DNA from 2 places in the Serratia sp. Nf2 genome. Region 2 is predicted to be linked to the other one. Evidence: predicted binding sites of a transcription regulator. Region 2 holds the regulator's gene; the other holds the start of a gene.
What was found. The regulator LexA, encoded in region 2, represses DNA repair genes until DNA is damaged. The targets are predictions, from matches to a motif close to TNCTGTATGTACATACAGNA.

Region 1: a site for LexA is predicted at 6,211-6,230, ahead of uvrB (excinuclease ABC subunit UvrB). Genes of this name have one in related genera too.

The regions. Positions count from the first base shown of each region.
Region 1 covers NZ_PYTW01000005.1:400,694-416,158, reverse strand. Annotated here, with positions in the region: gene moaE (molybdopterin synthase catalytic subunit MoaE) at 1-31, opposite strand, end outside; gene moaD (molybdopterin synthase sulfur carrier subunit) at 34-279, opposite strand; gene moaC (cyclic pyranopterin monophosphate synthase MoaC) at 276-755, opposite strand; gene moaB (molybdenum cofactor biosynthesis protein B) at 759-1,274, opposite strand; gene moaA (GTP 3',8-cyclase MoaA) at 1,422-2,408, opposite strand; molybdenum cofactor riboswitch at 2,395-2,539, opposite strand; gene yvcK (uridine diphosphate-N-acetylglucosamine-binding protein YvcK) at 2,799-3,716, shown strand; gene C9411_RS14365 (VF530 family DNA-binding protein) at 3,723-3,989, opposite strand; gene uvrB (excinuclease ABC subunit UvrB) at 4,090-6,102, opposite strand; gene C9411_RS25610 (hypothetical protein) at 6,634-6,840, opposite strand; gene C9411_RS14355 (ATP-binding cassette domain-containing protein) at 7,209-7,931, shown strand; gene bioD (dethiobiotin synthase) at 7,959-8,633, opposite strand; gene bioC (malonyl-ACP O-methyltransferase BioC) at 8,626-9,393, opposite strand; gene bioF (8-amino-7-oxononanoate synthase) at 9,377-10,528, opposite strand; gene bioB (biotin synthase BioB) at 10,528-11,565, opposite strand; gene bioA (adenosylmethionine--8-amino-7-oxononanoate transaminase) at 11,654-12,928, shown strand; gene C9411_RS14325 (YkvA family protein) at 12,933-13,334, opposite strand; gene C9411_RS14320 (kinase inhibitor) at 13,491-13,973, shown strand; gene pgl (6-phosphogluconolactonase) at 14,041-15,036, opposite strand; gene C9411_RS14310 (pyridoxal phosphatase) at 15,215-15,465, shown strand, end outside.
Region 2 covers NZ_PYTW01000004.1:368,148-383,612, reverse strand. Annotated here, with positions in the region: gene C9411_RS12055 (MFS transporter) at 1-621, opposite strand, end outside; gene ubiC (chorismate lyase) at 1,014-1,529, shown strand; gene ubiA (4-hydroxybenzoate octaprenyltransferase) at 1,547-2,419, shown strand; gene plsB (glycerol-3-phosphate 1-O-acyltransferase PlsB) at 2,486-4,951, opposite strand; gene C9411_RS12035 (diacylglycerol kinase) at 5,100-5,468, shown strand; gene lexA (transcriptional repressor LexA) at 5,571-6,179, shown strand; gene dinF (MATE family efflux transporter DinF) at 6,281-7,618, shown strand; gene C9411_RS12020 (CsbD family protein) at 7,934-8,143, shown strand; gene zur (zinc uptake transcriptional repressor Zur) at 8,246-8,758, opposite strand; gene C9411_RS12010 (sugar O-acetyltransferase) at 9,004-9,576, shown strand; gene dusA (tRNA dihydrouridine(20/20a) synthase DusA) at 9,687-10,697, shown strand; gene pspG (envelope stress response protein PspG) at 10,855-11,073, shown strand; gene C9411_RS11995 (quinone oxidoreductase) at 11,373-12,356, opposite strand; gene dnaB (replicative DNA helicase) at 12,524-13,948, shown strand; gene alr (alanine racemase) at 13,966-15,045, shown strand; gene C9411_RS11980 (transporter substrate-binding domain-containing protein) at 15,088-15,465, opposite strand, start outside.

The sequences.
Region 1 (15,465 bases), on a different contig from region 2:
CTTCGCCCACGCGAATGCGGGTATTTTCCATGCTTATCCCCCGGTAACCGGCGGGAAGAAGGCCACTTCATCGCCGGCGCGCAGCGGATGATCCGCCGCCACCAGCGACTGGTTGACCGCCGCCAACAGCTTGCCGGATTCCAGCGCCAGCGCCCAGCGATCGCCGCGCGCACACAGCGCCTGGCGCAGCGCCTCGACGGTCGGGTAATCCGCCGGCATCGACAGGCCGCCGGTGCCCACCAGTTCGCGCACCTGCGCGAAGAAAAGAATATCGATCATACGTTCACCTTAAAATCGCCGGATTTGCCGCCGCTTTTCGCCAGCAGGCGTACCGGGCCGATCACCATGTCTTTCTGTACCGCTTTGCACATGTCATAGATGGTCAATGCCGCCACCGAGGCGGCGGTCAGCGCCTCCATTTCGACGCCGGTTTTGCCGGTCAGCCGGCAGCAGGTTTCGATGCGCACCCGGTTGTGCTGCGTTTGCGCCTCAAGCTGCACTTCGACCTTGCTCAGCATCAGTGGGTGGCACAGCGGGATCAGCTCCCAAGTGCGTTTGGCCGCCTGAATGCCGGCGATGCGCGCCGTGGCGAACACGTCGCCCTTGTGATGGCTGCCGTCGACGATCATCGCCAGCGTGGCGGGCAGCATCTCGACGAAAGCTTCGGCGCGCGCCTCGCGCACCGTTTCGGCCTTGGCGGACACGTCAACCATATGGGCTTCGCCGGCGGCGTTAATGTGGGTTAGCTGTGTCATGACTCAGGGCTTCTTCAAGTGAGGCTGGAAGTTGCACGGGCGATGGCGCGCGTCCAACTGCTCTTCGATAATCCGCTCCCAGGCGGTGCGGCAGGCGCGGGTGGAGCCCGGCATGGCGAAAATCACCGTGCGGTTGGCCAGGCCGGCCAGCGCGCGCGACTGGATCGTCGCAGTACCGATCTCTTCGTACGACACCATGCGGAACAGTTCACCGAACCCTTCCACCTCTCTGTCGAACAGCGGCAGCAGCGCTTCCGGCGTGTTGTCGCGCGCGGTAAAACCGGTGCCGCCGGTGATCAGCACCGCCTGCACGTTGTCATCGGCGATCCAGGCGGAAACCCGCGCGCGGATCTGGTAAATGTCATCTTTGACGATGGCGCGATCCACCACCTGATGGCCGGCTTCCTGCGCCGCGTCCTGCAGATATTGCCCGGAGGTGTCTTCCGCCGCGCCGCGGCTGTCGGACACGGTCAGGATGGCGATATGCGCCGGAATAAACTCGCTGCTCGCATGGCTCATGGTTCAATAGGCTCCTATTCTGAGATACCCCACAGATTTCAAGTTGCAGCCAGGCGGCCAGTGCGTAAATCCCCAGGAGCTTACTCCGGTAAGTGACTGGGGTGAGCGCACGCAGCCAACAACGCTGCGGCTTGAAATATGTGGGTATCAGCCGCCGATAAACGACAGGTTCTGGGTGATCCCGCTGTTGCCCTGATGCAGGAAATGGGTCTGCTTCTTGCTCAGCAGCCCGCTCTGGATGCGTGCCTTCAGCGCGTCGAGCTGGCCGTCGTCCGCCAGCAGATCGCGTAGGGGCACCCCCTGCTCGCCGAACAGGCACAGGTGCAGATTGCCGATGGAAGAAACGCGCAGCCGGTTGCAGCTGGCGCAGAAGTCTTTCTCATACGGCATGATAAGACCCACCTCACCCTGGTAGTCCGGGTGGCTGAACACCTGCGCCGGGCCGTCGCTGCGGCCGCGCGCCTGGCGCTGCCAGCCCTGCTGCTCCAGCTGCCGGCGAATCACTTCGCCGGAAACGTGGTGTTTGCGAAACAGCTCGCCGCCCTCACCGGTTTCCATCAGTTCGATAAAGCGCAGTTGGATCGGCCGGTCTTTGATCCAGGCGAGAAAGGCGCCGAGCTGCTGGTGGTTAACGTCGCGCATCAGCACCGCGTTGACTTTGACCTTGCTGAAACCGGCGCTGAAGGCGGCGTCGATGCCGTCCATCACCTGGCGGAACTTATCCTGACCGGTGATGGCGTGAAACTGGCGGGGATCCAGGCTGTCGATGCTGACGTTGATCGCCGTCAGACCGGCGTCACGCCAGGCGGTGACGTCGCGCGCCAGACGGTAGCCATTGGTGGTGACCGCCAGGGTACGGATGGCCGGGTTTTCCCGCACGGCGGCGATGATCTCGGTAAAATCGCGGCGCAGCGAAGGCTCGCCGCCGGTCAGGCGCACCTTTTCGGTGCCCAGTTCGGCGAACGCGCGGCTGACGCGGCGGATTTCATCCAGCGACAGGAAGCTTTTCGGACTGCCGCTCGGCTTGTAGCCATCGGGCAGACAATAGGTGCAACGAAAGTTGCACACGTCGGTGATCGACAAGCGCAGGTAATAGAACTTGCGCTCATAAGCATCAATGAGTTGCGGCACCATAACACCTTTCCAAAGTCGGGAGATGCGAGCGTTTCCCCTCTGCACCCTGGTGGCTGACTTCGCCACGGCCCAGGCACCATATCGTTCCGGATGAACAACGTAGGCGCAGGGGCTAGGAGTTTGATTTCTCTTCCCGCTACCTTGAGTAGCCGGAACGAAACCGTGGTTTTCAGCAGAATTCTAGCGCTAATCGGCAACGATAGCCAACGCGTAAATTCGCTATATAATTGTCTATACAGCGTTTTTAGACGCCGCGTATTCAGGTAAACCATGATAAACGTCACTTGCGCGGACGAATTGACCGGAATCACGCAAATGACACTCTTATCGCGTTTTTATGCCGGATCCGCTACCTTATGCGGGCAGTTCAGCCCCTTTGTAAGGAAATTTATGCGTAATCGTACCCTGGCCGATCTCGACCGCGTGGTGGCGTTAGGCGGCGGACACGGCCTGGGCCGTGTGATGTCGGCCCTGTCGTCCTTAGGCTCCCGCCTGACCGGCATCGTCACCACCACCGACAACGGCGGTTCTACCGGCCGCATCCGCCGTTCGGAAGGCGGCATTGCCTGGGGCGATACCCGTAACTGTCTCAACCAGCTGATCACCGAACCGAGCGTCGCCTCGGCGATGTTCGAATACCGCTTCAGCGGCAACGGCGAACTGGCCGGCCACAACCTCGGCAACCTGATGCTAAAAGCGCTGGATCACCTGAGCGTGCGCCCGTTGGAAGCGATCAACCTGGTGCGCAGCCTGCTGAAGGTGGACGCGGCGCTGATCCCGATGTCGGAGCAGCCGGTGGATTTGATGGCGCACGATCACGAAGGCAATCACGTTTACGGTGAAGTGAATGTCGACCAGCTGGCCCATATGCCGCAGGAGCTGATGCTGTCGCCCCCGGTCAGCGCCACGCGCGAAGCGCTGGACGCCATCGCGCAGGCCGACGTGATCCTGATCGGGCCGGGCAGTTTCCTCACCAGCCTGATGCCGCTGCTGCTGCTGGACGATCTCACCCAGGCGCTGCGTCGCAGCAGCGCCAGCATGATCTATATCGGCAATCTCGGCCGCGAGCTGAGCGTGGCCGCCGCGGCGCTGTCGTTAAAGGATAAGCTGACGCTGATGGAAGAGAAGATAGGCCGCCGGATGATCGATGCGCTGATCGTCGGCCCGGCGGTGGACGCCAGTGAAGTGCAGGATCGGGTGGTGATTCAGCAACCGCTGGAAGCGAGCGACATCCCCTACCGCCACGATCGCCAACTGCTGCGCCAGGCGCTGGATCGGGCGCTGGTGGAGCTGGCCGCCCGCCGCTGACCGGATTTAACCATCTCGCCCGCGCAGCCAGGGATTATCGCTGGCTGGGGCGGGATGGCTGACCATATCGATATACAGGTCTTCCACCTCTTTGCGCGCCCAGGGCGTGCGACGCAAAAACTTCAGGCTGGACTTGATGCTCGGATCGCTGAGGAAGCAGTTGATGCGAATGCGCGCGCCCAGTTCGGGCCAACCGTAGTGATCCACCAGTTTATTCAGCAGTTGCTCCAGCGTCACGCCGTGCAGCGGGTCTTTGGACTGGTGTTGGCTCATGTTCGGTACTCTTCGTGGTCAAATCGGGCCGCACACCATAACAGCTTTGACGCGGCCGACAAGGAATTTTGACGCCCATGGCGCGGGCGCCATCCAACGGTCAGGAAATCGCGATGAACTGCTCGCGCAGCTGGTGGATCTCGTCGCGTAGCGCAGCCGCCTGTTCGAACTCCAGGTTTTGCGCGTGGGTGTACATTTGCGCCTCCAAATCGCGGATTTTCTGATCCAGCGCTTTCGGCGTGAGGTTCTGCAGCGGGGCGCCGCCGTCCAGCGCCTTGCCCCTGCCTTTGCTCTTGGCACGGTTGACCGGCTGGCCGATCTGCAAAATGTCGCCGATCTTCTTGTTCAGCCCCTGCGGCACGATGCCGTTGGCTTCATTATACGCCTGCTGCTTGGCGCGGCGCCGCTCGGTTTCGCCGATCGCCTTGGCCATCGAATCGGTGATGCGATCGCCATACAGGATCGCCTTGCCGTTCAGGTTACGCGCCGCGCGGCCAATGGTCTGGATCAGCGAACGCTCGGAACGCAGGAAGCCTTCCTTGTCGGCGTCCAGAATCGCCACCAGCGACACCTCAGGCATGTCGAGCCCCTCACGCAACAGGTTGATGCCCACCAGCACGTCGAACTCGCCCAGACGCAGGTCACGGATGATTTCGACCCGTTCCACGGTATCGATGTCCGAGTGCAGGTAGCGCACGCGCTCGCCATGTTCTTCCAGGTATTCGGTCAGGTCTTCCGCCATGCGTTTGGTCAGGGTGGTCACCAGCACGCGCTCGTTGATCGCCGCGCGTTTGCGGATCTCGGAAAGCAGATCGTCCACCTGGGTGCCCACCGGCCGCACTTCCACGATCGGATCCAGCAGCCCGGTCGGCCGCACCACCTGATCGATCAGATCGCCGCCGGATTTCTCCAGCTCATATTTGCCCGGCGTCGCGGAAACATAGATGGTCTGCGGCGCCAGCGCCTCGAACTCCTCGAAGCGCAAGGGGCGGTTGTCCAGCGCCGAGGGCAGGCGGAAGCCGTACTCCACCAGCGTTTCCTTACGCGCGCGGTCGCCCTTGAACATCGCGCCGATCTGCGGAATGGTGACGTGAGATTCGTCGACCACCAGCAGGCCGTCCGCCGGCAGGTAGTCGAACAGCGTCGGCGGCGGCTCGCCCTCGCCGCGCCCGGACAGGTAGCGCGAGTAGTTTTCGATGCCCGAGCAGTAACCCAGCTCGTTCATCATCTCCAGATCGAACTGGGTGCGCTGCGTCAGGCGCTGCTCTTCCAGCAGCTTGTTGTTGGCCAACAGCACCTTGCGGCGGTCCGCCAGATCGACCTTGATCTCTTCCATCGCCTGCATGATCCGCTCGCGCGGCGTCACGTAGTGCGATTTCGGGTAGATGGTAAAACGCGGCACCACCTGCTCTATCTGCCCGGTCAGCGGATCGAACAGCGACAACCGCTCCACTTCTTCGTCGAACAGCTCGACGCGCAGCGCCAGCTCGTCCGATTCCGCCGGGTAGATGTCGATCACCTCGCCGCGCACGCGGAAGGTAGCGCGCTGAAAAGCCTGATCGTTGCGGGAATATTGCAGTTCCGCCAGGCGGCGCAAAATGGATCGTTGATCGATGATCATGCCCTGGGTCAGGTGCAGCATCATCTTCAGGTAAAGATCCGGATCGCCCAGGCCGTAGATCGCCGACACCGACGCCACCACCACCACGTCGCGCCGCTCCAGCAGCGCCTTGGTGGCGGACAGGCGCATCTGCTCGATATGCTCGTTCACCGAAGCGTCTTTTTCAATGAAGGTGTCGGAGCTGGGCACGTAGGCTTCCGGCTGGTAGTAGTCGTAGTAGGAGACGAAGTATTCCACCGCATTCTCCGGGAAAAACGCTTTCATCTCGCCGTACAGCTGCGCCGCCAGCGTCTTGTTCGGCGCCAGCACCATGGTCGGCCGATTCAGATCGGCTATCACATTGGCGATGGTGAATGTCTTGCCCGAACCGGTGACCCCCAGCAGCGTCTGATGCGCCAGGCCGTCTTCCAGCCCCTCTTCCAGCTTGCGGATGGCTTCCGGCTGATCGCCGGCCGGTTTGAACTCGGAATGCAGTTTGAAAAGTTTACTCATTGCTCGGCTACCCTGTGGAGATGCGCGCGCTCAGGCGGCCAGCCGACTCTGCGCCGGACGTGGCCCCTAATTATGGAAAGTGTCGGCGATTTGCGCCAGTGCCCATGATACTGGATATAAAACCAGCTTCAAGCGGATTCGTCGCTGCGCCCGGCACTGCGGCAACGCCGCTGCACCGTGACGTTACAGCCGGGTGACATTTTTATTGTCAATAACAGATTTATCCCCAGAACTTGCCGCGAATTAACTTATTGATAGCACCGCGTCGAAAAATCATACATAGAGACCTGATCAATAACCCTGCGTCTTGATTTTAATTAATATATTGATATATAACACATTTAATAAAAAGACGAGAATGCGGGCAAAGCGAACAGAACCCGCGTCCGCTCTCGCTTTACAGCGTTTTTCTAAATCTAATACACAAGGTTATCCACAGGAATAGTGGATAACTCTCACCGCCCCGCCCGGGGCGGGAGTTACAGAAAGAAAGCTTTTCGCCCTTTACACCTGCTAAAATGGCTTTTTTAGTTATTTTTTCATAAAAATATCGCTTTGTTTATGCCGATTAATACTAAAAATCCCCATTGCCAAAATCGCATCGGCCCCTTTCTCGCGGATCGCTCTTGACGGCGGCGCAATGCCTTGCACCATGCCTTCACCGAAGAGCACCACAAGAGTGCAAAAAACGTCCGGGTTAACTTCCCCGCGTATTTTCGGGCCGCCACGGTAGCGCACGTCAGGCCTGGTTAGCGGTTAACAAGGCGATAACAATCCCCGTTTTCACCCGGCGATAAAACTGGCCTGAGAGTTGCTTTATCTTCCTGCGCATAAATGCGGTGCGGCAGCATGATGCGCTGCCTGCCGCGACGTGTAACCACCGCGGCGCTATCGCCCGTAAAAGCGCAAGAACGACACCAAGTCGTCACAAGCGTCGTTTTTAACGACATATTGACTGTCATTCCGTCCACCGCAGACCTTGCTCTGGCTCATCGGACGGACGGCATTTTGTTCCAGACATTGCCACACTCGGGAAATTCGCCGCGCATGCGGCCTTTGCAGTCCCCGCCAACGAGTGAAACGGGCGTCTATGAGGAGAATGCCAAATGCTGAGCCTGAGATCGGTCAATCAATTTTACGGGCAGAACCACACCCTGTGGGACATCAACCTGGAGCTGCCGCGCGGCCAGTGCACCGTGCTGCTCGGCCGCAACGGCGTGGGCAAGACCACGCTGGTCAACTGCATCATGGGGCATGTGCCGGTGGTAAGCGGCAGCATGACCTGGCAACCGGCGGATCAGCCGCCGCAAAATCTGCTGCTGCAGCCGATGGAGCGCCGCGCCGCGCTGGGCATCAGCCACGTGCCCCAGGGGCGGCAGCTTTTTTCGCAGCTGAGCGTGGAGGAAAATCTGCAGGTGGCGCAAATGGCCGGGCGCGGCGCCCCTCGCCGCATTCCGCCGCTGATCTACAACCTGTTTCCCCATTTGCGTCAGATGCGCGCGCGCCGCGCCGGCGATCTGTGCGTGGGCGCCCAACGCCAGCTGGCGATTGGTCGGGCGCTGGCTCAGGAGCCGGCGCTGCTGATCCTCGACGAACCGACGGCGGGCGTACCGCCCTCGATCGCCGCCGACATCGGCAACGTGATCCGCTGGCTCAACCGCGAATTGGGCATGACCATTTTACTGGTGGAGCATCAGCTGTCGTTCGTGCGCCGGGTGGCGGACCGCTTCTGCCTGTTGGACAGCGGGCGCACGGTGGCGCACGGCGCGCTGGCGCAGCTGGATGAGGCGTTGATCGGTACCGGGCTGACAGGGCAAGAAGAAGGATGAGGGAGAGAAGCCCCCCTCATGGAGAGTTTACAGCAGGCTGATATCCAGATACTCCCCCAGCGGCGCCCGCTCGGCCTGCGGCAGGTGCGGGATTTCGCCCAGCAGCGGCGCCGGCAGCATACGGCGCAGCGTGGCCAGGTATTCCTGATGCCGCCGCCCCGGCGGCGTCACGTCGTTGGCGATCCAACCGGCCAGCGTCAGCCCCGCCTGTTGCACCGCCTGCGCCGTCAGCACCGCGTGGTTGATGCAGCCCAGTTTGATGCCCACCACCAGGATCACCGGCAGCTGCTCCTGCTGCACCCAGTCGGCGAAGGTGTACTGCGCCGACAGCGGGGTAAACCATCCGCCCGCGCCCTCGACCAGCACCCAGTCGGCGCGCTGCTCCAGCCGGCGCAGGCCGTCGGACAGCCGCGCCGCCTCGATCGGCCGGCCTTCATCGGCGCTGACGATATGCGGCGAGGTCGGTTCGGCAAAAACGTAAGGGTTCACTTCGTCGTAGCGGAGCGCCACGCCGCTGTTGGCCTGCAGCGCCAGCGCGTCGCCGTTGCGCAGCCCCTCGGGGGTCATCTCGCTGCCGGAAGCCACCGGCTTATAACCGGCGCTGCGGTAGCCCGCCCGGTTGGCGGCCTGCAGTAAGGCGCTGCTGGCGACGGTTTTTCCGACCTCGGTGTCGGTGCCGGTCACGAACCAACGTTTAATCACGATAAATCACTCCATAAACCAGATGATAGCTGAGCGGGAACTGCCCCTGCCGGCACGGGTAAGCCGCCTGCAGCGCGGCGAGACGGCCGCGCGACATCAGGCCGCCCTCACGCCCCTGATGCAGATGCGTGGCCCCGATGCCCTTGAGCGAACGCATCAGCGTCATCACGTCCGGGTAGTTCAGGGTGCGCAGCTCCGTGACCAGCTCGTGTCGGTAGTCAGCACAGACGGCGCGGATCTGCGCCAGCGGCAGAAAGGCGTTCACGTGGCGCTCGCCGTCCACCTGTTGCCAGGCGTCCCCCAGCTCCTGCAGCGATCCCGCCGCCAGCGTGGAAAACAGGATCGCGCCGCCGGGGCGGGTGACGCGATACAGCTCCGCCAGCGCGGCGGGCAGATCGCTGCACCACTGCACCACCAGGCTGCTGAAACAGATGTCCATCGCCGCATCGGGCAGCGGCACCTGTTCGATATCGCCCAGCAAATAATGATGCGCCGCCTGCCGTTGGCGGGCGACGTCCAGCATGCCCGGCGCCAGATCGAGCGCGGTTACCTGCATGCCGCGCTCGCGCCACAGACGGCTGAAATAACCGGTGCCGCAGCCGGCATCCAGCAGCCGTTCGCCCGGATGGGCACTCCCCATCCCCAGTAAGCGCTCGCCAACGTCACGCTGCAGCGCGGCGGCGGCGTCGTAGCTGCCGGCGGCACGGCTGAAGGCCGAAGCGACCGCCTGTTTGTTCACCGCGTCATTGGCTGACGTCATGTAATACCTCCAGCAGGCGATCGATGTCCTGCGGCTGATGCGCCGCCGTCAGGGTAATGCGCAGCCGCGCGCCGCCCGGCGGTACCGTCGGTGGGCGGATGGCGCTCACCCACAGCCCGCGCTCGCGCAGGCGGGTCGCCAGATCGAGTGCGCGTTGATTGTCCCCCACCAGCAACGGCTGGATGGCGGTGTCGGAATCCGTCAGGGTTAGCGCCAGCGGCGCCGCGCCCTGGCGGAAACGCCGGATGTTGTCCTGCAGCCGGGCGCGCAGTTCATCGCCCTCTCGAATGCAGGCCAGCGCCGCCTGCAGCGCACAGGCCTGCGCCGGCGGCATCGCGGTGCTGTAGATCAGATGGCGGGCGAACTGCAGCAGATACTCGGCGGTCGCCTCATCGCACAGCACTGCCGCGCCGCTGACGCCGAACGCCTTGCCGAAGGTCGCCACCAGCAGTTCAGGGCGCACGCCCTGCTGCCAGCAGCTGCCGCGGCCTTGCTCGCCGCGCACGCCGACGCCGTGGGCATCGTCCACCATCAGCCAGGCGCCCGCCGCGCGGGTTAAGCGATGCAGTTCCGTCAACGGTGCGCCGTCGCCGTCCATGCTGAACACCCCTTCGGTCACCGCCAGCCGCTGCCCTTCACAGGGTTTGGCCAGCAGATCCGCCAGCGCCTGCGGCTTGTTGTGCTGGAAGCGGCGCAGCTCGGCCGGCGACTGCGCCGCCGCCTCCAGCAGCGAGGCGTGGCTGAGGCGATCGGCTAAAATGCGATCGCCTTTCTGCATCAACGCCGCCAGCACCGCCTGGTTGGCGGCGTAACCGGAGATAAACAGCAGCGCGCGCGGATAGCCGAGCCACGCCGCCAGTTGCTCCTCCAGCGCCTGATGCGCCGCGCTAAAGCCGGTGACATGGCTCGAACCGCCGCTGCCGACGCCGTAACGCTGCGCGCCCTGCTGCCAGGCGGCGATTACCCGCGCGTCCTGGCTCAGCCCCAGGTAGTCGTTGCCGGAGAAGTTCAGGTAGAGGCGATCGCCGAGCCGGATCTGGCGGCCATTGCCGCCCTCGGTGGTCTGTCGCCGACGGTAGGCGGCGTTGAGGCGCCGCTCTGCCAGCGCCTGCTCGATGCGTTGTGGCCAGCTCATCACAGCGCCGCGTTGTAAAACTCGGCGGTATCGGCGTTCAGCAGCTGCTTAGCCAGCACCTGCTGTTGCTGGTTGTCGCCGTGTTCGGTGGCGGTCTGCTGCGGGTTCAGCCCCAGCTTGCGGAACAGCTGCAGGTCTTTGTCTTCTTCCGGGTTCGGCGTGGTCAGCAGCTTGCAGCCATAGAAGATCGAGTTGGCGCCGGCCATAAAGCACATCGCCTGCGTCTGTTCGTTCATCTGTTCACGGCCGGCGGAGAGGCGGACATAAGAAGACGGCATCATGATGCGCGCCACCGCAATAGTGCGGATGAAGTCAAACGGATCGACGTCGTCGTTATCCGCCAGCGGCGTGCCTTTTACCTTCACCAGCATGTTGATCGGCACGCTCTCCGGCGGCTTCGGCAGGTTGGCCAGCTGCACCAGCAGCCCGGCACGGTCGCGCACCGTTTCACCCAGCCCGACGATGCCGCCGGAGCACACTTTGATGCCGGCGTCGCGCACTTTGTCGAGCGTATCCAGGCGTTCCTGGTAGCTGCGGGTGGTGATGATGCTGCCGTAGAACTCCGGCGAGGTATCGAGGTTATGGTTGTAATAATCCAGCCCGGCTTCCGCCAGCCGCTCGGCCTGAGTGCCGTCCAGTGTGCCCAGCGTCATGCAGGTTTCCATGCCCATCGCTTTCACGCCCTGCACCATCTGCTGCAAATAAGGCATATCGCGCTCGTGCGGGTTCTTCCACGCCGCGCCCATGCAAAAACGGGTCGAGCCGTTCGCCTTGGCCTTGCGCGCCGATTCCAGCACCTGCTCGACCTGCATCAACCGCTCCGACTCCAGGCCGGTCTTGTAGCGCGAACTCTGCGGGCAGTATTTGCAGTCTTCCGGACAAGCGCCGGTTTTGATCGACAGCAGTGTGCTGACCTGCACCTGACGCGGGTCGAAGTGTTGGCGGTGTACGGTTTGCGCTTCGAACAGCAGTTCAAGCAGCGGTTTATCAAACAGGGCCTGGGCTTGCCCTACTGTCCAGTGAATGCGGTCGGCCATCATGGCGTCTCCAAAACGAAAAAGTGTCGCCAGTTTAAATATTGTGGATATACTGTCAACCAATCTTAATTCAATTTGGTTTACAAGTATGTCCGTCACTGCTTCCGACCTGGCGTTTGACCAACGTCATATCTGGCACCCCTACACCTCCATGAGCCGCCCGTTACCCTGTTACCCGATCGAATCGGCCAGCGGCGTCGAACTGCAGCTGGCGGACGGCCGGCGTCTGGTGGACGGCATGTCCTCCTGGTGGGCGGCGATCCACGGTTACAACCACCCGCGCCTGAATCAGGCCGCCAGCCAGCAGCTGGAGAAGATGTCGCACGTGATGTTCGGCGGTATTACCCATCCGGCCGCCATCTCGCTGTGCCGTCGGTTAGTGGAGATGACGCCGGAAGCGCTGCAGTGCGTGTTCCTGGCAGATTCCGGTTCGGTGGCGGTGGAAGTGTCGCTGAAGATGGCGCTGCAGTATTGGCAGGCGCGCGGTGAGCGGCGGCAGCGCATCCTGACGCTGCGCCATGGCTATCACGGCGATACCTTCGGCGCGATGTCGGTTTGCGATCCGGACAACTCGATGCACAGCCTCTATCAGGGCTACCTGGCGCCGCACCTGTTCGCCACCGCGCCGCAGTGCCGCTTCGACGAAGAATGGCGCGAAGAGGACATCGCCCCGTTCGCCGCGTTGCTGGAGCAGCACGCCGGTGAAGTGGCGGCGGTGATCCTGGAACCGGTGGTGCAAGGTGCCGGCGGCATGCGCATCTACCACCCGACCTACCTCAAGCGGGTGCGCGAGCTGTGCGATCGCTATCAGGTGCTGCTGATCGCCGACGAGATCGCCACCGGCTTCGGCCGCACCGGCAAGCTGTTCGCCTGCGAGCACGCACAGGTGGTACCGGACATTCTCTGCCTGGGCAAGGCGCTGACCGGCGGCTACATGACGCTGTCCGCCACCCTGACCACCCGCCACGTGGCGGAGACCATCAGCAACGGCGCGGCCGGCTGCTTTATGCACGGCCCAACCTTTATGGGCAACCCGCTGGCCTGCGCGGTGGCGGACGCCAGCCTGGCGCTGCTGGCGGAAAATCGCTGGCAGGCGCAGGTGAGCGCCATCGAATCCCAGCTGAAACAGGAACTGCTGCCGCTCGCGGCGCTGCCGAAGGTGGCGGACGTGCGGGTGCTGGGCGCGATTGGGGTGGTGGAGATGCGCGAACCGGTGAACGTCGCCGAGCTGCAGCGCGGGTTCGTCGAGCGCGGGGTGTGGATCCGGCCGTTCGGCAAGCTGATTTACCTGATGCCGCCTTACATCATCGAAGCGGAACAGCTCAGCCGCCTGACCGCCGCCGTCGCCGCCGCCGCGCGTTAATGCCTTACCAATGCTGGTCCAGATAGCGGGCCAGCAATCCCAGACACAGCAGCCAAAGTAAAATGATCATCGCTGCCGCCATGCGGCCGGTGGGGTTATCGACGCGCTTTTGCGCCTTCTCGCGCAGCTCGGCCATCAGCGGCTTGGGGATCAGGCGCACCGCCAGCATGATGCCCAACGGCACGATGATGACGTCATCCAGATAGCCCAGCACCGGAATGAAGTCCGGGATCAGATCGATCGGCGAGATCGCATAGCCGGCCACCAGCAGCGCGATCAGTTTGGCGTACCACGGGGTGCGCTTATCACGGGCGGCCAGCCACAGCGCGTAAATATCGCGCTTGATGCTTTTGGCCCAACGGCGCAGCCAGCCGAACCACGGCGTGCGTTTTTTCAGTGAGATCATGGTGGCGTTATTTGGCTATCCGGCGGTCTGTAGGAAGGAAGATGCGGCCATGGTAACCGATCCGCGCCGCCGTTGGCGAATGGCAATCCCACTTGTATTGTCACGGCGAAACGATCTAGCTTAAGGGTCCGCGTTTACCGACAACTGGGAGTCACTATGGCTTTTCGTTTGTACAGCAACGATCTGCAGGACGGCGGCAAACTGCCGCAGGCGCAGGTCTTCAACGGCATGGGCTACCACGGCGATAACCTGTCGCCCCACCTGGCCTGGGACGGCGTGCCGGCCGGCACCAAGAGCTTCGTAATCGCCGTTTACGATCCCGATGCCCCGACCGGCTCCGGCTGGTGGCACTGGATCGTGGCCAATATTCCCGCCGACGTGCGCGAGCTGCCGCAGGGCGCGGGCTCCGGCAAAGCCCCACTGCCCGCCGGCGCACTGCAGACCCGCACCGACTTCGGCTCGGCTGGCTACGGCGGCGCGGCGCCGCCAGAGGGCGAGAGCCACCGCTACCAGTTCACCGTGCATGCGCTGGACGTGGAGCGTATCGAAGTGGATGAGGGATCCAGCGGCGCGCTGGTGGGCTTCAACGTCCATTTCCACAGCCTCGGCAGCGCCACGCTGACGGTGACGTTCAACTGATTCCCCGCCAATAAAAAAGCGCGATTCAACCGAACCGCGCTTTTTCCATACTCGTCTGACCGCCGAATTACTTCGCCAGCACGCTCACCCACATCGGGCCTTTGCCCACCGGATAGCGCGCCAGCGTGGTCAGCTCGCCGCTGCGCTGGTCAATCTCATGCACCGCGATGTGATCGGATTTCTGGCCGGACGAAATCACGAAGCGGCCGCTGTGATCGATATTGAAACCGCGCGGCTGCGCTTCGGTCGGGTGATAGCCGACCACGCTCAGCGTGCCGCCGTCTTCGGAAACGCTGAAAATGGTCAGAATGCTGGCGGTGCGATCGCTGGTGTACAGGAAGCGGCCGTTCGGGGTGATATGGATGTCCGCCGCCCAGCGGGTGCCGTCGAAGTCGGCCGGCATGATGTCCAGCGTCTGCGTCACGGTGTAGTGGCCGCCGTTTTCCGAGATGGCCAGCACGTCCACCGTGCCGTCCAGCTCATTGACGCAGTAGGCGAACTTGTCGTTGTGGTGGAACGCCATATGGCGCGGGCCGGCGCCGGCGGCGGTCACCACCGCTTCCTGCGCGTGCGGCGTCAGCTGGCCTGCCAGGCTCAGGTTGAACAGGCGGATGCGGTCTTCTTTCAGGCACGGCACCAGCACCAGCTGGTTGGTCGGATCGATGTTCGCCGAGTGCGGCGCGGTCAGGCCGTCGATCTGCTGAATAGGCGCCGTCACCACGCCGTCATGGCCAATCGGGCTGATGCTGGCGCAGTTGCCGCTGTAGGAGGCGGAGAACAGGTAACGCCCCTGCAAATCGGTGGAGATATGGGTCGGGCTGCCCGGCAGCGGCGCCATGCCGGCCTGCTGCAGCGTGCCGTCCGCCTCGATGCGGTAGCTGACGATGCCGAACGCCGGACGTACGCCGACGTACAGGTGGGTCTTGTCCGGATGAAGGGTCATCGGCTGCACCTGGCCCGGCACATCAACGGTTTGCAGCAGCGCCAGCGCGCCGGCGTCGTCCAACTGCCAAACGTGGATCTGCTGGCTCTCCGGGCTGGCGACATAAACGATTTGCTTCATGTGTTCTCCTTGCAAAGGGTAAAAGAGGAACCGGTTTCAGGCCGTTCGATTGCCCCTAGCTTACCGCACATCCGTCGCATGGCAACCCCGCTTAGCACCGGAAGCTCACGCGGTTTTCTCCGTTGGCTATCCGGTGTACCATCGAATTAATTTTATGGCTAACGATAACGAGAACCCTATGAGCTACCGCGTCATCGCCCTCGATCTTGACGGCACCCTGCTGGACAACCAAAAACGCATCTTACCGCAGTCGCTGGAAGCACTGACGCAGGCGCGCGCCGCCGGCGTCCAGGTGGTGGTGGTCACCGGCCGCCATCACGTCGCCATCCATCCTTTCTACCAGGCGCTGCAGATAGACACCCCGGCCATCTGCTGCAACGGCACCTACCTGTATGATTTTCAGCAGAAAAAGGTGCTGGCCGCCGATCC
Region 2 (15,465 bases):
CCAGCCCCAGCTCATCAGGTCTTCTTTGTCGAGCTGCAGCACCAGCAGCCATACCAGCGATGCCAGTAGGGTGCCGCTGTTGGAGCCGATGGCGATGATCGACGCTACCAGTCCGCGCCGTTTGGCCGGCGCGTATTCCGCCAGCATCACCGCGCCGCCGGACAGCTCTGCGCCGGCGCCGAACCCCTGCGCGAAGCGCAGGATCACCAGGCAGGTGGGCGCCCAAACGCCGATTTGCGCATAGGACGGGATCAGGCCGATCAGCGTGGTGGAAATGCCCATCAGCGCCACGGTGGTGATCAGCACCACGCGGCGGCCTTTGCGATCGCCGATCCAGCCGAACACCAGCGCCCCGATCGGCCGCGCGATGAAGCCGACGGAGTAGGTGGCGAAGCTGGCCAGCAGGGCGACCAGCGGCGTGGCCTCGGGGAAGAACACGTCGCCGAACACCATGCCGGCCGCCAGGCCGTACAGCGCGAAATCGACGTATTCCATGGCGGTGCCGAGCCAGCAGGAGAAGGTGGCGCGCCAAAATTGGCTGCGCCCCTCTTTGGTTGCCAGGCGTTCATCGGCCGCCAGCGTGTCGGCGGTCTGTGGAGTGGCAAGCGTTGTTTCGCTCATGGCAGTGCTATCCTCTTTTGTGCTGCGCCTTGAGGGACGCGGTTAAAGATGGTTTCCCTGGTGCCGGCAACAAAGGTGTGCCGACAAATGATGTCGGACGCATGGCGATTCAACGCTGCGGTGTCAGAGTATCTACGCGCGTAGATAAAACAACGCGACAAAGATGAAACTTTGCAGGCGATCACAGAATCGGCATCGTGCCGGGGAACGAAGATAGAGAACGCGGATGGCAAAAAGATGACAGGAGCCCGGTTTTTCCGGCGGAAGCCACCGCCGTTTTCGCCACGAATCAGCCTGCCGCTTTCGTATTTCTGCGCTACAATGGGGGCCTGTTAACAGTTTGTATCGTCTGTCGCGCCGTACCGGTCGCGGCTCAGGCGAGGAGTAAAGCAATGTCTGGCATCAGGGATTCCATCCTGCCGCCGCTGGAGTGGTTGTCCGAACAGGATCCTCCGGCGCCCGCCGCCGTCAGCGACTGGCTGATGGAGTTAGGCTCCATGACCCGCCGATTTGAACGCCATTGCGCCCAGGTGCGCGTCGAACCGCAGCGCGAATGTTTCGTCACGCGCGAGGCGTTGGGCGATGAGGCGAATCACCTGCCCGACAGCCCACGCTATTGGCTGCGCGAAGTGGTGCTGCTGGGCGACAACCAGCCCTGGCTGCTGGGGCGCACGGTGATCCCGGAAAATACGCTGACCGGCCCCGACCAGGCGCTGGTGGATCTGGGCACGCTGCCGCTGGGGCGCTACCTGTTCAGCAGCGGCGAGCTGACCCGCGACTATATCCATATCGGCCGACAGGACGCGCTGTGGGCGCGCCGTTCACGGCTGCGGCTGGCGGGCAAACCGCTGTTGCTGACCGAACTGTTTTTACCGGCTTCACCGCTGTATTCAGCGGTTCCTGCATAAGAGAGGAGAGCAAGACCTTGGAGGGAAGCGTGACTCAAAGTAAATGGCGGGCTTACAGCCATTTGATGCGCATTGATAAACCGATCGGCACGCTGTTGCTGCTGTGGCCGACGCTGTGGGCGCTGTGGCTGGCCGGGAAAGGCGTGCCGCCGCTGTCGATTTTGTTGGTGTTCGTGCTCGGCGTGTTCCTGATGCGCGCCGCCGGCTGCGTAGTGAATGACTACGCCGATCGCGCGGTGGACGGCTACGTGAAACGCACCGCCGGGCGGCCGATGCCGAGCGGCCGGGTGAGCGCGAAAGAGGCCAAGGTGCTGTTCGTGGTGCTGGTGCTGATCTCGTTCTGCCTGGTGTTGACGCTCAATGCGATGACCATCTGGCTGTCGCTGGCGGCGCTGGCGCTGGCCTGGATGTATCCGTTCATGAAGCGGGTGACCAACCTGCCGCAGTTCGTGCTGGGCGCCGCGTTCGGCTGGGGCATTCCGATGGGTTATGCGGCGGTCAGCGAATCGCTGCCGCTCAGCTGCTGGCTGCTGCTGCTGGCCAACATCTGCTGGACGGTGGCCTACGACACGCTGTATGCGATGGTCGATCGTGACGATGACCTGAAGATCGGCATCAAATCCACCGCTATCCTGTTCGGCCGTTATGACAAGCTGATCGTCGGGCTGCTGCAGTTCGCGACGCTGCTGCTGCTGGTGTGGGTCGGTTATCTGGCGCAGCTCGGCGGGGCGTTTTACTGGTCGCTGCTGCTGGCGGGCGCGCTGTTCATTCACCAGCAGAAACAGATCGCCGGCCGCGAGCGCGAGGCCTGTTTCAAGGCCTTCCTGCAGAACAACTATGTCGGGCTGGTGGTATTTATCGGCATCGCGCTGAGCTATCTGCCGGTGTAACGATTCCTCTTCGCAAGAAAAAAGGCACCCCGTGGGGTGCCTTTTGTATTTCCGCGCCGGGTGAAATCACTCGTCTTGCTCTTCTTCCGCATCGGCCTGCGGCAGGACGTTGGTCTCTTCCGGCATGTTGACGCTTTCGATGGTCAGCTTGATTTCCGGCGTGATCAGATCGCTCAGCATGTTGTACACCTCGAGGGTGTGCTCGCGGATCGCATCGCCGCTGTCGTTGATATAGCCTTCTTCGCGCAGCGTCGCCACCAGGGTGGAGAACACCGCCTTGTCGAAGAACTCCGGCGCGTTGATGCCGTGCAGCACCGACAGACGTTGCGCCATGATGCGGCTCTCTTTCTCCAGCGCGCCGCGGTTGATGCTCGGGTTAGCGCTGAGGATCGACATGGTGATGGCGTAGCGTTGCAGGGTTTCGCGCACCCCGGCGGCCAGCAGCTGCAGCGGGCGAATGCGTGCCGGGTTCAGCACCAGCTCGTCGCCTTTGTCGCAGATCAACTGTTGACGGATCAGCTCGTCAATCATCGGCCGCAGCACCTCCGGCAGCTGTTCCTTGTCGTTATGCAGGAACAGCTCGGCTTTCAGCATCGGGTAGATCATGCCAATCTGGCGCAGCAGCTCGGCGCGCGACACCCGGCGGTGATGCATTACGATGCTGGCGATCAGCGACGGCAGCACCAGCAGGTGGTGGATGTTGTTACGGTAATAGGTCATCAGCACCGCCTGCTCACGCGGCAGGATGATGATGTCGCCGATGTTGTCCTTTTCCACCTCGAACTTGTTCATGTTCAGCGCGTGATCCAGCAGCTCGTCCGGCGTTTGCGTCGGCACGGTGACGTCACGCGCGTAAGGCGCATTGCGCATCAGCTGCAGGTAGCACTCCAGCTGTTCGACCAGCTGTTCGCGGGTCAGCGAACGCTGGCGCGAGGCCAGCAGCGCGGTGGAACACAGGTTCATGGCGTTGGCCGCGGCGGCGTTGTTGATACGCACCATGATCTGGCCGGCCAGATCGTTGACCGTCGGCGTCAGCCAGCTTGGGCGCTGGGCTTCGATCGGATCGATCGACTCGCGCCACTGCGGCACGTTCTGGTTGAGGTAAGCCGTCAATGGCAGCGGTTCGCCGAAGTTGACGTAACCCTGGCCCAGATTGCGCAGCTTGCGCAGGCCGCGCAGCATTTGCAGCAGGCTCTCTTTTTCCTTGGTGGCGCCACGCAGCTCTTTGGCATAGGTGCCCACTTCCATCACGTGCTCGTAACCGATGTAGATCGGCACCAGCGTGATCGGACGGGTGCCGCCGCGCAGCATCGCCTGGATGGTCATCGAGAGGGTGCCGGTCTTCGGTTCCAGCAGGCGCCCGGTGCGGGAACGGCCGCCTTCCACGAAGTATTCCACCGAGTAACCGCGGGTGAACAGCTCGCCGAGGTATTCGCGGAACACCGTCGAGTAGAGCTTGTTGCCCTTGAAGGTGCGGCGGATGAAGAACGCGCCCAGGCGACGGAAGATCGGGCCGGCCGGCCAGAAGTTGAGGTTGATGCCGGCGGCGATGTGTGGCGGCACCAGGCCCTGGTGATACAACACGTAGGACAGCAGCAGATAGTCCATGTGGCTGCGGTGGCAGGGCACGTAGACGATCTCGTGGCCGTCCTGCGCCAGTTGGCGCACGCGCTCGGCGTTGGTGACGTTGATGCCCTGATACAACCGGTTCCAGGTCCAGCTCAGCACGCGGTCGGACAGGCGCACGGTTTCGTAGGAGAAATCGGCGGCGATCTCTTCCATCAGCGCGATGGCGTTCTGCTGGGCTTTCTCGTGCGAGATCTTCTTGCTGCGGGCCTCGTCCTCGACCGCTTTTTCGATCGCTTTGGACGCCAACAGCTTGTTGAACAGATCCTGACGGGCCGGCAGGCTCGGGCCTACCGCGGCCAGGCGCTGACGCGAGAAGTGCATGCGCGCCACGCGCGCCAGTTTCTGCGCGATGGTTTTATCCGTGCCGTGCTCGGTGGCCATGCGGCGCAGCGAAACGGTGTTGGAGAAACGCACGAAGCTGTCGCGGCCGAGCCACAGCACGGCGAAGAATTTCTGCACGCCATTCAACAGACGCAGGTGCGGCGTGCCGTGGCCTTCGCGGCCCGGCGAGCGGCCGAACATCACCGAAACCGGCAGCATCTGAATGTCGAGATCCGGATTGCTGCGATGCAGATCCAGATAGTCGTGGAACAGCTTTACCGACTCTTCTTTCGGGGTGTAATAGCGGAACACGCGCGGGCCGTCGTGAATGAACACGTAGCTCGGCAGCACGGTGCCGTCGATCTCCAGCGAGTTGAGCGGATCGGGCAGATCCTGCGCCAGGCACTGGGTGCGCAGCGTCAGCAAATCCGCCTTGGAATTGTAAGGTAAAACATACAGAATCGGCCGTGAGGGATCCAACCCTAGCTCGGTAACCGGATCTGAAGGGATGACCTTACTTCTTACCAACAATTTAAGTGGTAAATTCAATATTTTATAATAAATTTTACGCCAACCTGACATAACAACGTGAAGCCTCTTGTTAGCAATGCGCCGCAAGCATACCAGAAACCGGGTAGCAGATCTGTGGTGTTCGAAAACCGAGAGCCGTCAGCGCGGACTGTTCTAGACTCTTTTTATTATGACCGACCTCTGAGAAAGGCACGAAAACATGGCAAACCAAGCAACCGGACTGACCCGCATCATCAAGGCCGCCGGCTATTCCTATAAAGGGCTTTCCGCCGCCTGGCAACACGAAGCGGCGTTCCGCCAGGAACTGGTGGTCACCCTTCTGGCTATCATACTGGCTGTCTGGCTGGATGTGGGTGCGATAGCGCGCATTTTATTGATCGGATCGGTAGCGCTGGTGATGATCGTCGAGATCCTGAACAGCGCGATCGAGGCGGTGGTGGATCGGATCGGCAGCGAACATCACGAGCTGTCCGGCCGGGCCAAGGACATGGGATCGGCGGCGGTGTCACTGGCGATCGTGCTGGCGCTGTTCGTTTGGGGCACGGTCTTATGGCAGCATTTTGGCTGACGAAAGGCGCCTACTGACTGATTTTTATTTATTCTTCGGTTCCCAATCCGCGCTTACCTGTATATACTCACAGCAAGACTGTATAAACAAACAGGGGGCGGAATGAAAGCACTAACTACCAGACAGCAAGAGGTCTACGATCTGATTCGCGATCATATTTCGCAAACGGGCATGCCGCCAACGCGTGCCGAGATCGCGATGCGTCTGGGGTTCCGTTCGCCTAACGCCGCCGAAGAACACCTGAAGGCGCTGGCACGCAAAGGCGTGATCGAAATCGTCTCCGGTGCCTCGCGCGGTATCCGCCTGCTGATGGAAGAAGAAGAAGGGCTGCCGCTGATCGGCCGCGTCGCCGCCGGCGAGCCGCTGCTGGCGCAGCAGCACATCGAAGGGCACTACCAGGTTGATCCTTCCCTGTTTAAACCGAGCGCCGATTTCCTGCTGCGGGTGAACGGCATGTCGATGCGCGACATCGGCATTCTGGACGGCGATCTGCTGGCGGTGCATAAAACCCAAGACGTGCGCAACGGCCAGGTCGTGGTGGCGCGCATCGAAGACGAAGTGACGGTCAAGCGCCTGAAAAAACACGGCAACGTGGTCGAGCTGCTGCCGGAGAACAACGAATTCCAACCGATTGTGGTCGATCTGCGTCAGCAGAATTTCACTATCGAAGGGCTGGCGGTCGGCGTGATCCGCAACGGCGACTGGATTTAATCGCTGCCCCCTCAGTGCCGCCTCTTGTATCAATCGCCCCTGTTCTGGGGCGTTTTTGTTTCTGATTTTGCCCTTCGCCACTGCTACGGGAACGTCTCATCATGCGCTTGATTTCCGCCTTCACCAGCGACACCGATAAAGCCCTGTGGCGCCTGGCCCTGCCGATGATTTTTTCCAATATCACCGTACCGCTGCTCGGGTTGGTGGACACTGCGGTGATCGGCCACCTCGACAGCCCGATCTACCTGGGGGGCGTCGCGATCGGCGCGGTGGCGACCAGCTTCCTGTTCATGCTGCTGTTGTTCCTGCGCATGAGCACCACCGGTCTGGCGGCGCAGGCGCTGGGGGCACAGAACCCGCAGGCGCTGGCGCGCGCCTTTATGCAACCGCTGGTGCTGGCGCTGCTGGTCGGGGTGGCGATCGTCCTGCTGCGGTATCCGCTGATCGAACTGGCGCTGCGGATCGTCGGTGGCGATGGCGAGGTGCTGGAACAGGCGCGGCGTTTTCTTGAAATCCGCTGGCTGAGCGCCCCGGCGGCGCTGGCCAATCTGGTGCTGTTGGGTTGGCTGCTCGGCGTGCAGTATGTGCGGGCGCCGGTGATCCTGCTGATCGTCGGCAACCTGCTGAACATCGTGTTGGATATCTGGCTGGTGATGGGCCTGGGCTGGAACGTGCGGGGGGCAGCGGCGGCAACCGCCATCGCCGAATACGCCACGCTGCTGCTCGGCCTGTGGCTGGCGTGGCGGGTGATGCGCCTGCGCGGTATCACCCTGCCGATGCTGCGTCAGGCCTGGCGTGGCGACCTGCGTCGTCTGCTGGCGCTCAACCGCGACATCATGCTGCGTTCACTGTTGCTGCAACTGTGCTTTGCGTCGCTGACCATCTTCGGCGCTCGCCTGGGAAGCGAGGTGGTGGCGGTCAACGCGATATTGATGAATCTGCTGACGTTCACCGCCTATGCGCTCGACGGCTTCGCTTATGCGGTGGAAGCCCATTCGGGCCACGCCTACGGCGCCCGGGACGACAGCCAGCTGCGCAAGGTGTGGCATGCGGCCTGCAGGCAGGCGGGGCTGGTCGCGTTGGCCTTTGGCCTGGCGTATGCCGTTACCGGCCAGCAGATCGTGGCGGCGTTGACCTCCTTGCCGGAGCTGCGTGCGTTGGCCGCCCACTATTTGCCGTGGCAGGTCATTCTGCCGCTGGTCGGGGTATGGTGCTATTTGCTGGACGGCATGTTTATCGGCGCCACGCGCGGCGCCGAGATGCGCAACAGCATGGCGGTGGCCGCGGTGGGATACGGCCTGGCGCTGTTCAGCGTACCGCTGTTTGGCAACCACGGGCTTTGGCTGGCGCTGGCGGTGTTTCTGGCGCTGCGCGGCCTGGCGTTGGGCTGGATTTGGCATCGTCATCAGGTGCGCGGCAGCTGGTTTACCGCTCGCTAGAACGGACGCTGTGCTGGGTTATTTATTAATTTTATTTATGTTTTTGTTCACTTTTGCTTACATGTTTTCAACCCTGGCATTTTTGCGTTAGCTTGTTGTTTATTAGCGTTTTTTGTTTTTATTTTGTTTCTTAATGGTTTTTTATTCTGATATTTGGCTTTTTTATTTCCATATTTAACTAGAATGAATCATGTGGCTGGCGAATGAATGGGAGCGATATTCCTTAAGGTGAAGGGAGTATCGGCCAGAAAAATTTCTGGTTAACCCCGACCGGCGACAGGGATCACTGATTCACCACAGGTTAACGGAGAGACTATGAATAAAGATCAAGCCGACGGTAACTGGAAGCAGCTTAAAGGCAAAGTGAAGGAAAAATGGGGCAAGCTGACCGATGACGATCTGACAGTCATCGAAGGGAAACGCGAACAGCTGGTCGGCAAAATCCAGGAGCGCTACGGTTACCAGAAAGAGGCGGCCGAAAAAGAGGTGAAAGCCTGGGAAGATCACACCAAACACCGCTGGTAATCTGCAGGGCCGCCATTGAAGGCGGCTTGCCCAGCGCAGGCCGGCGTCGCTCTCATCCTCTGGCGTTCCGGCCGCAGGTACAGGGAGGTACCTGACTTCGTCTTACTTCTTCTTGATGGCGATGCTGTGATCGTGTTCGGCGCAGTCATGCTTGCTGTCGCACGCCTCAACCTCCACGCAGCCGGCGCACAGACCGTGCGCTTCCACCACGCTGTGCCGCAGCGCAAATCCGGCTTCCTGCGCCAGCTTCTGCAGCGTTTCTTCTACGCCTTCGGTAGTGCGTTCGGTCACCTGGCCGCAGCGGTCGCAGATAAACAGTGCGGACGTATGCATCGGCTGTTCGAAATGGTGACACAGCACGTAGCTGTTGGCAGACTCCACTCTATGGATAAATCCTTGTTCCAGCAGAAAATCCAGCGCGCGATAGACCGTCGGCGGCTTGGCCTGCGGTTCGGCGACGCGCAGCAGATCGAGCAGGTCATAAGCGCTGATTGCACCGGGTTGCTGAGTCATCAGACGCAGCACTTCCAGCCGTTGCGGCGTCAATCGCACATTGCGTTGTTGGCAGAGGCGTTCCGCCTGCGCCAGCAGCTTTTCCTGGGTGGTTGAGTTCATCGCAAATATCCCGGTACGTAAAAAAGCCGATTTTACCATGATTACGGCGAATCGCCGAGAGTTGCCCCCTTTTCCCCTGAGGATTGCGCAGGGAAAGGCGCGCTGAGTGCGCTAAAAGAGAGATGCATCACAACTTTTCCCCGCAGGCGGGCGGCAAATCAACGTTGCCGATTTTAGCGCTGGAGAGCAGCGGACGAGAGCGGTATAACGCGTTTCACCCGCATGATGAGCAGGAGCCTTGTGTGATGACGGAAAGAGAGAAGCTGTTAAGCGGCCTGGAGTACAACAGCCGCGATGAAGAACTGATTGCTATGTACCATCGGGCCAGGGCGTTGACCAAAAGCCTGGGGGCGCTGGATTCGCATCAGGCGGACGAGAAAAACCGCCTGCTCGGTGAGCTGTTCGGCGCCTGGGGGGAGGCGAGTTGGATCGAAACGCCGTTCTGGTGCGACTACGGGCAGCATGTCCGCATCGGCAAGAACTGTTTTATCAACGTCAATGCGGTGTTCCTCGACTGCAATACCATCACCATCGGCGACAACACGCTGATCGGCCCCAACGTGCAAATCTACACGCCGAGTCATCCGCTGAAGGCCGGTGAACGCTTTAACGGTGACCCGGCTTTTCCTTTCCGCACCTCGGCGCAGCCAGTGTCCATCGGCAGCAACGTGTGGATCGGCGGTAACGTGGTGATCTTGCCGGGAGTGACCATCGGCGACGGCACGACTATCGGTGCGGGCAGCATAGTGACCGGCGACATCCCGGCCAATGTGCTGGCGCTGGGGCAGCCGTGCCGGATTATCCGCGCGTTGGAATAGGGGGAAGCAAAGGCGGTTTTCCCAACGGCGCCGATTGTCGTTATAATAGCCGTTTGCGGCCGCGCGCCGTTCGTTGAACCCAGACAGACTCAGGTAGCCAGTAACTCAGCATGACGAAAGACAACCACGCCCCAACCTACGCCGCCAATCGTTTCTCCATCGCGCCGATGCTCGACTGGACCGATCGTCATTGCCGTTACTTCCACCGCCTGCTGACCCAGGAAACGTTGCTGTACACCGAAATGGTGACCACCGGCGCGATCATTCACGGTAAGGGCGACTACCTGGCCTACAGCGAAGAAGAGCATCCGGTGGCGCTGCAGCTGGGCGGCAGCGATCCGGCCGCGCTGGCGCACTGCGCCAAACTGGCGGAGCAGCGCGGTTACGACGAGATTAACCTCAACGTTGGCTGCCCATCCGATCGCGTGCAAAACGGCATGTTCGGCGCCTGTCTGATGGGGCAGGCGACGCTGGTCGCCGACTGCATCAAGGCGATGCGCGACGTGGTGTCGATCCCGGTGACGGTGAAGACCCGCATTGGCATCGACGATCAGGACAGCTACGCCTTCCTGTGCGACTTTATCCAAACCGTCGCCGGGCGCGGCGAGTGCGATATGTTCACCATCCACGCGCGCAAGGCCTGGCTCTCCGGCCTCAGCCCGAAAGAAAACCGCGAAGTGCCGCCGCTCGACTATCCGCGCGTTTATCAGCTGAAGCGGGATTTTCCGGCGCTGACCATCGCCATCAACGGCGGAGTGAAAACGCTGGAAGAGGCGCAGCAGCACCTGCAGCATCTGGACGGCGTGATGATGGGGCGCGAGGCGTACCAGAATCCGGGCATCCTGGCACGGGTCGACAGCGAACTGTTCGGCGCGCAGACCGCAGTGCCGGACAGCGTGGCGATCGTTGAAGCGCTGTATCCGTATATCGAGCGCGAGCTGTCCAACGGCACCTATCTCGGCCACATCACCCGCCACATCCTCGGTTTGTTCCAGGGCGTGCCGGGCGCGCGCCAGTGGCGTCGCCACCTGAGCGAGAACGCCCACAAGCCGGGCGCCGATGCGCGGGTGGTGGAGCAGGCGCTGGCGCTGGTGCGTCAGCCGCGTGTCGAAATGGCGTAACTCACAAAAAGTTTGACCAACAGTTAGTCTTTTTCGCCAGGTATTCGGCGCATTGCCGGATGCCTGTCCCCTCTTTTCAATAGGTTAGCCCTTTCGTCATTCTGGCACGCTTCTTGTAATCCACTCTGCAGATACGTTGAGTTGCAAAGGAGCAATCATGTTGGAAATCTTCTTTCTCATTGGCTTTGTGGTGATGCTGATGGTGACCGGCATCTCGCTGCTGGGGATCTTCGCTGCGCTGTTGGTGGCGGCGGCGTTTATGCTGTTGGGCGGGTTGTTCGCGGTGGTCATCAAGCTGCTGCCGTGGTTGATTTTGGCGGTGGTCGGGGTATGGATTTACCGTTCGATGCAGAAACCACAGATCAGGCGTTACTGATTTTTTGCTGAATAATCAATCATTCGCGATGAAACTTGCATAACTGCCCGCCCCGCTAATGCGGCAGCGATCACAGCTTGGCAGTTTTACCCGGCGATGTGGCACATAAAGCGTGTTTTTTGCCGGACGGGGCTGTTAGGATGTTTGTCGATGCAGTGATGCGACCAATTTCATCACCGTGAGAGACAACCAAAATTCGTGTTGCTAAAGCAACCCCCTGTCTCTGGCGGACTCTGCTCTACCCCTACAAAACGCAGTACAGAAAGGGCTCCGTAAGGAGCCCTTTTCTTTTGCCGCGATCAGGGGATCAGCAGGCTGGAGCCGCTGGTGCTGCGGCTTTCCAGCACCTGGTGCGCCCGCTGGGCATCGGCCAGCGCAAATTTCTGCTCGTCCCTCACCTCCACCCGAATGGCGCCGCTGCCGATCAGTGAGAACAGCTCGTTGCTGGCGTACTGCAGCTCGGCGCGGTTGGTGACGTAGCCGTTAAGGGAAGGGCGGGTGACGTACAGCGATCCTTTCTGGTTGAGCAGCGCCAGATCGACGCCGGTCACCGGGCCGGAGGCGTTGCCGAAGCTAACCATCAGGCCGCGGCGTTTCAGGCTGTTGAGCGAGGCCTGCCAGGTGCTTTGCCCCACCGAATCGTATACCACGCCGACCTTCTCGCCGTGCGTCAGCTCGGCCACCCGCTGGGCGATATCCTCTTTGTGGTAGTTGATGGTGGCCCAGGCGCCGGCCTGTTTCGCCAGCGCGGCCTTCTCGTCGGAGCCGACGCTGCCGATCAGGCGCGCGCCCAGCGCTTTGGCCCATTGGCAGGCGATCAGCCCAACCCCGCCGGCGGCGGCATGGAACAGGAACACTTCACCCGGTTGTACGTCGTGGGTCTGGCGCAGCAGGTAGTGCACCGTCAGCCCTTTGAGGAAAGAAGCGGCACCCTGCTCAAAGCTGAGATTGTGCGGCAGCAGCGCCACTTTTTCTTCCGGCACGTTGTGGACTTCGCTGTAGGCGCCGAGCGATGACTGCGCATACACCACCCGGTCACCCGGTTTGATCGCGCTGACCCCGGCGCCGACCTTGATCACCACGCCGGCCGCCTCGGTGCCGAGGCCGCTCGGCAGGCTCGCCGGCGCGTACAGCCCGCTGCGCACATAGGTGTCGATGTAGTTGATGCCGATCGCCTTGTTTTCGATCTGCACTTCGCCGGCGGCGGGATCGAGCGGTGTAAAATCAACGTATTGCAAGACTTCCGGCCCGCCGGTGGCGGAAAACTGAATGCGCTTGGCCATATCGTTACCTCGTTTGAGTGTCTGATTTCACCCTATTCTTTTTAGTATCGGAGATCCAGTTCACCCGTGCGGAGTTCAATACCTTTTTTGCATCGGTTATGACGCAAAAATCACGTATACTCTCGCGTCAAGATCCTTCATTCGCAACCGGATAAAGACTACGTTTCATGGCAGGAAAAAAACCAACCAACAAAACAAACGCGGACGAAATCAGAGAGCGTTCCAGAGATCGTCAGATGGAAGGGCTGAAGATGCCGCCGCACTCGCTGGAGGCCGAACAGTCGGTGTTGGGCGGTTTGATGCTGGATAACGAGCGCTGGGACAACGTGGCGGAGCGCGTGGTCGCCAACGACTTCTTCAGCCGCCCGCACCGCCTGATCTTTACCGAGATGCAGCGTCTGCTGGAGATGAGCAAGCCTATCGACCTCATCACCCTGTCTGAATCGCTCGAACAGAAGGGTGAACTGGACTCGGTCGGCGGCTTCGCCTATCTGGCCGAGCTGTCGAAAAATACCCCGAGCGCCGCCAACATCGGCGCCTACGCCGACATCGTGCGCGAGCGTGCAGTGGTGCGCGAAATGATCTCGGTGGCTAACGAGATCGCCGACGCCGGCTACGATCCGCAGGGGCGCAGCAGCGAAGACCTGCTCGATCTGGCGGAATCCCGCGTATTCCAAATCGCCGAGAACCGCGCCAGCAAAGACGAAGGCCCGAAGGGCATCGAGCGCATCCTGGAAGACACCGTGTCGCGCATCGAGCAGCTGTATCAGCAGCCGCACGACGGTGTGACGGGGGTCGATACCGGCTATCAGGACCTCAACAAGAAAACTGCGGGCATGCAAAAGTCCGACCTGATCATCGTCGCCGCCCGTCCATCGATGGGGAAAACCACCTTCGCCATGAACCTGTGCGAAAACGCCGCGATGACCCAGGAAAAACCGGTGCTGATCTTCAGCCTGGAGATGCCCGGCGAACAGATCATGATGCGTATGCTGGCGTCGCTGTCGCGCGTGGATCAGACGCGCATCCGTACCGGCCAGCTCGATGACGAGGACTGGGCGCGCATTTCCAGCACCATGGGTATCCTGCTGGAGAAGCGCAACATGTACATCGACGACTCCTCCGGCCTGACGCCGACCGAAGTGCGCTCGCGCGCGCGGCGCATTTTCCGCGAGCACGATGGGCTTAGCCTCATCATGATCGACTACCTGCAGCTGATGCGCGTGCCGGCCCTGTCCGACAACCGTACGCTGGAGATCGCCGAGATTTCGCGCTCGCTGAAGGCGCTGGCGAAAGAGCTGCAGGTGCCGGTGGTGGCGCTGTCGCAGCTGAACCGAAGCCTGGAGCAGCGTGCCGATAAGCGCCCGGTCAACTCCGACCTGCGTGAATCCGGCTCTATCGAGCAGGATGCCGACCTGATTATGTTCATCTATCGTGATGAGGTGTATCACGAGAACAGCGATCTGAAAGGGATCGCGGAAATTATTATCGGTAAGCAGCGTAACGGCCCGATCGGCACAGTGCGCCTTACCTTTAACGGCCAGTGGTCGCGTTTCGATAACTACGCGGGGCCACAATACGATGACGAATAATCAGCTAAGGAACTGAAATGAAAGCGGCAACCGCTGTAATCGACCGCCGCGCTCTGCGACATAATCTGCAACAGGTGCGCCGCCAGGCGCCGCAAAGCCGCCTGATTGCCGTTGTGAAAGCAAACGCTTATGGACATGGCCTGCTGGAAACAGCCCACACCCTGCAAGACGCCGACTGCTACGGCGTGGCGCGCATCGGCGAGGCGCTGATGCTGCGCTCCGGCGGCATCGTCAAACCGATCCTGCTGCTGGAAGGCTTCTTCTGTGCCGAAGACCTGCCGGTGCTGGTGGCGAACAACATCGAAACTGCGGTGCACTGCATCGAGCAGCTCGAAGCGCTGGAACAGGCCGAGCTGGCGCGCCCGGTGCCGGTGTGGATGAAGCTCGATACCGGCATGCATCGGCTGGGGGTGCGTCCCGAACAGGCGGAGGCGTTTTATCAGCGCCTGTGCGCCTGCCGCAACGTGGCGCAGCCGGTCAATATCATGAGCCACTTCAGCCGCGCCGATGAGCCGGAGTCCGACGCCACCCTGAAACAAATCGCCTGCTTCGAGCAGTTCGCGCGCGGCAAACCGGGCCAGCGCTCGGTCGCCGCGTCCGGCGGCACGCTGCTGTGGCCGGATGCCCACAATGAGTGGGTGCGTCCTGGCATCATTTTGTACGGCGTGTCGCCGCTGGATAACGGCAGCGGCGCCGAGCATGGGCTGCAGCCGGCGATGACGCTGAAGTCCAGCCTGATCGCGGTGCGCGAGCACCGGGCCGGCGAAGCGGTCGGCTACGGCGGCACCTGGGTAAGCCCGCGCGATACCCGGCTGGGCGTGGTGGCGATGGGGTACGGCGACGGCTACCCGCGCAGCGCGCCGACCGGTACGCCGATCCTGATCAACGGCCGCGAAGTGCCGATTGTCGGCCGGGTGTCGATGGACATGATTTCGGTCGATCTCGGGCCGGACGCCGCCGATAAGGTGGGGGATGAAGCGGTGCTGTGGGGCCAGGCGCTGCCGGTCGAGCGCATCGCCGCCTGCACCGGCATCAGCGCTTACGAACTGATCACCAAGCTCACGCAGCGCGTGGCGATGGAATACATCGGCGACTGATACACAGCAGGGCCGACGCGCGTCGGCCCGTTTCTCAGCGCGTTACTTCTTTACCGCCAACCACTTGTCGATAATCTTCTGATACTCGCCGGTCGCCTTGGCCAGGTGCAGCCACTGATCGACATACAGTTTCCAGCTCAGATCGTCGCGCGGCAGCATGTAGGCCTTCTCGCCGTACTGCATCGGCTTGGTCGGATTCACCGCGCACAGCTTCGGATAGCGCTTCTGCTGGTACAGCGCCTCGGAGGCGTCGGTGATCATCACGTCCGCCTTGCGGTCCACCAACTGCTGGAAAATGCTCATGTTGTCGTGCGTGAGCGTCAGCTTGGCCTTCGGCAGATAGGCGTGCACGAAGGCTTCGTTGGTGCCGCCCGCCGGTTCCAACAGACGCACCGACGGCTTGTTGATCTGCTCGAGAGT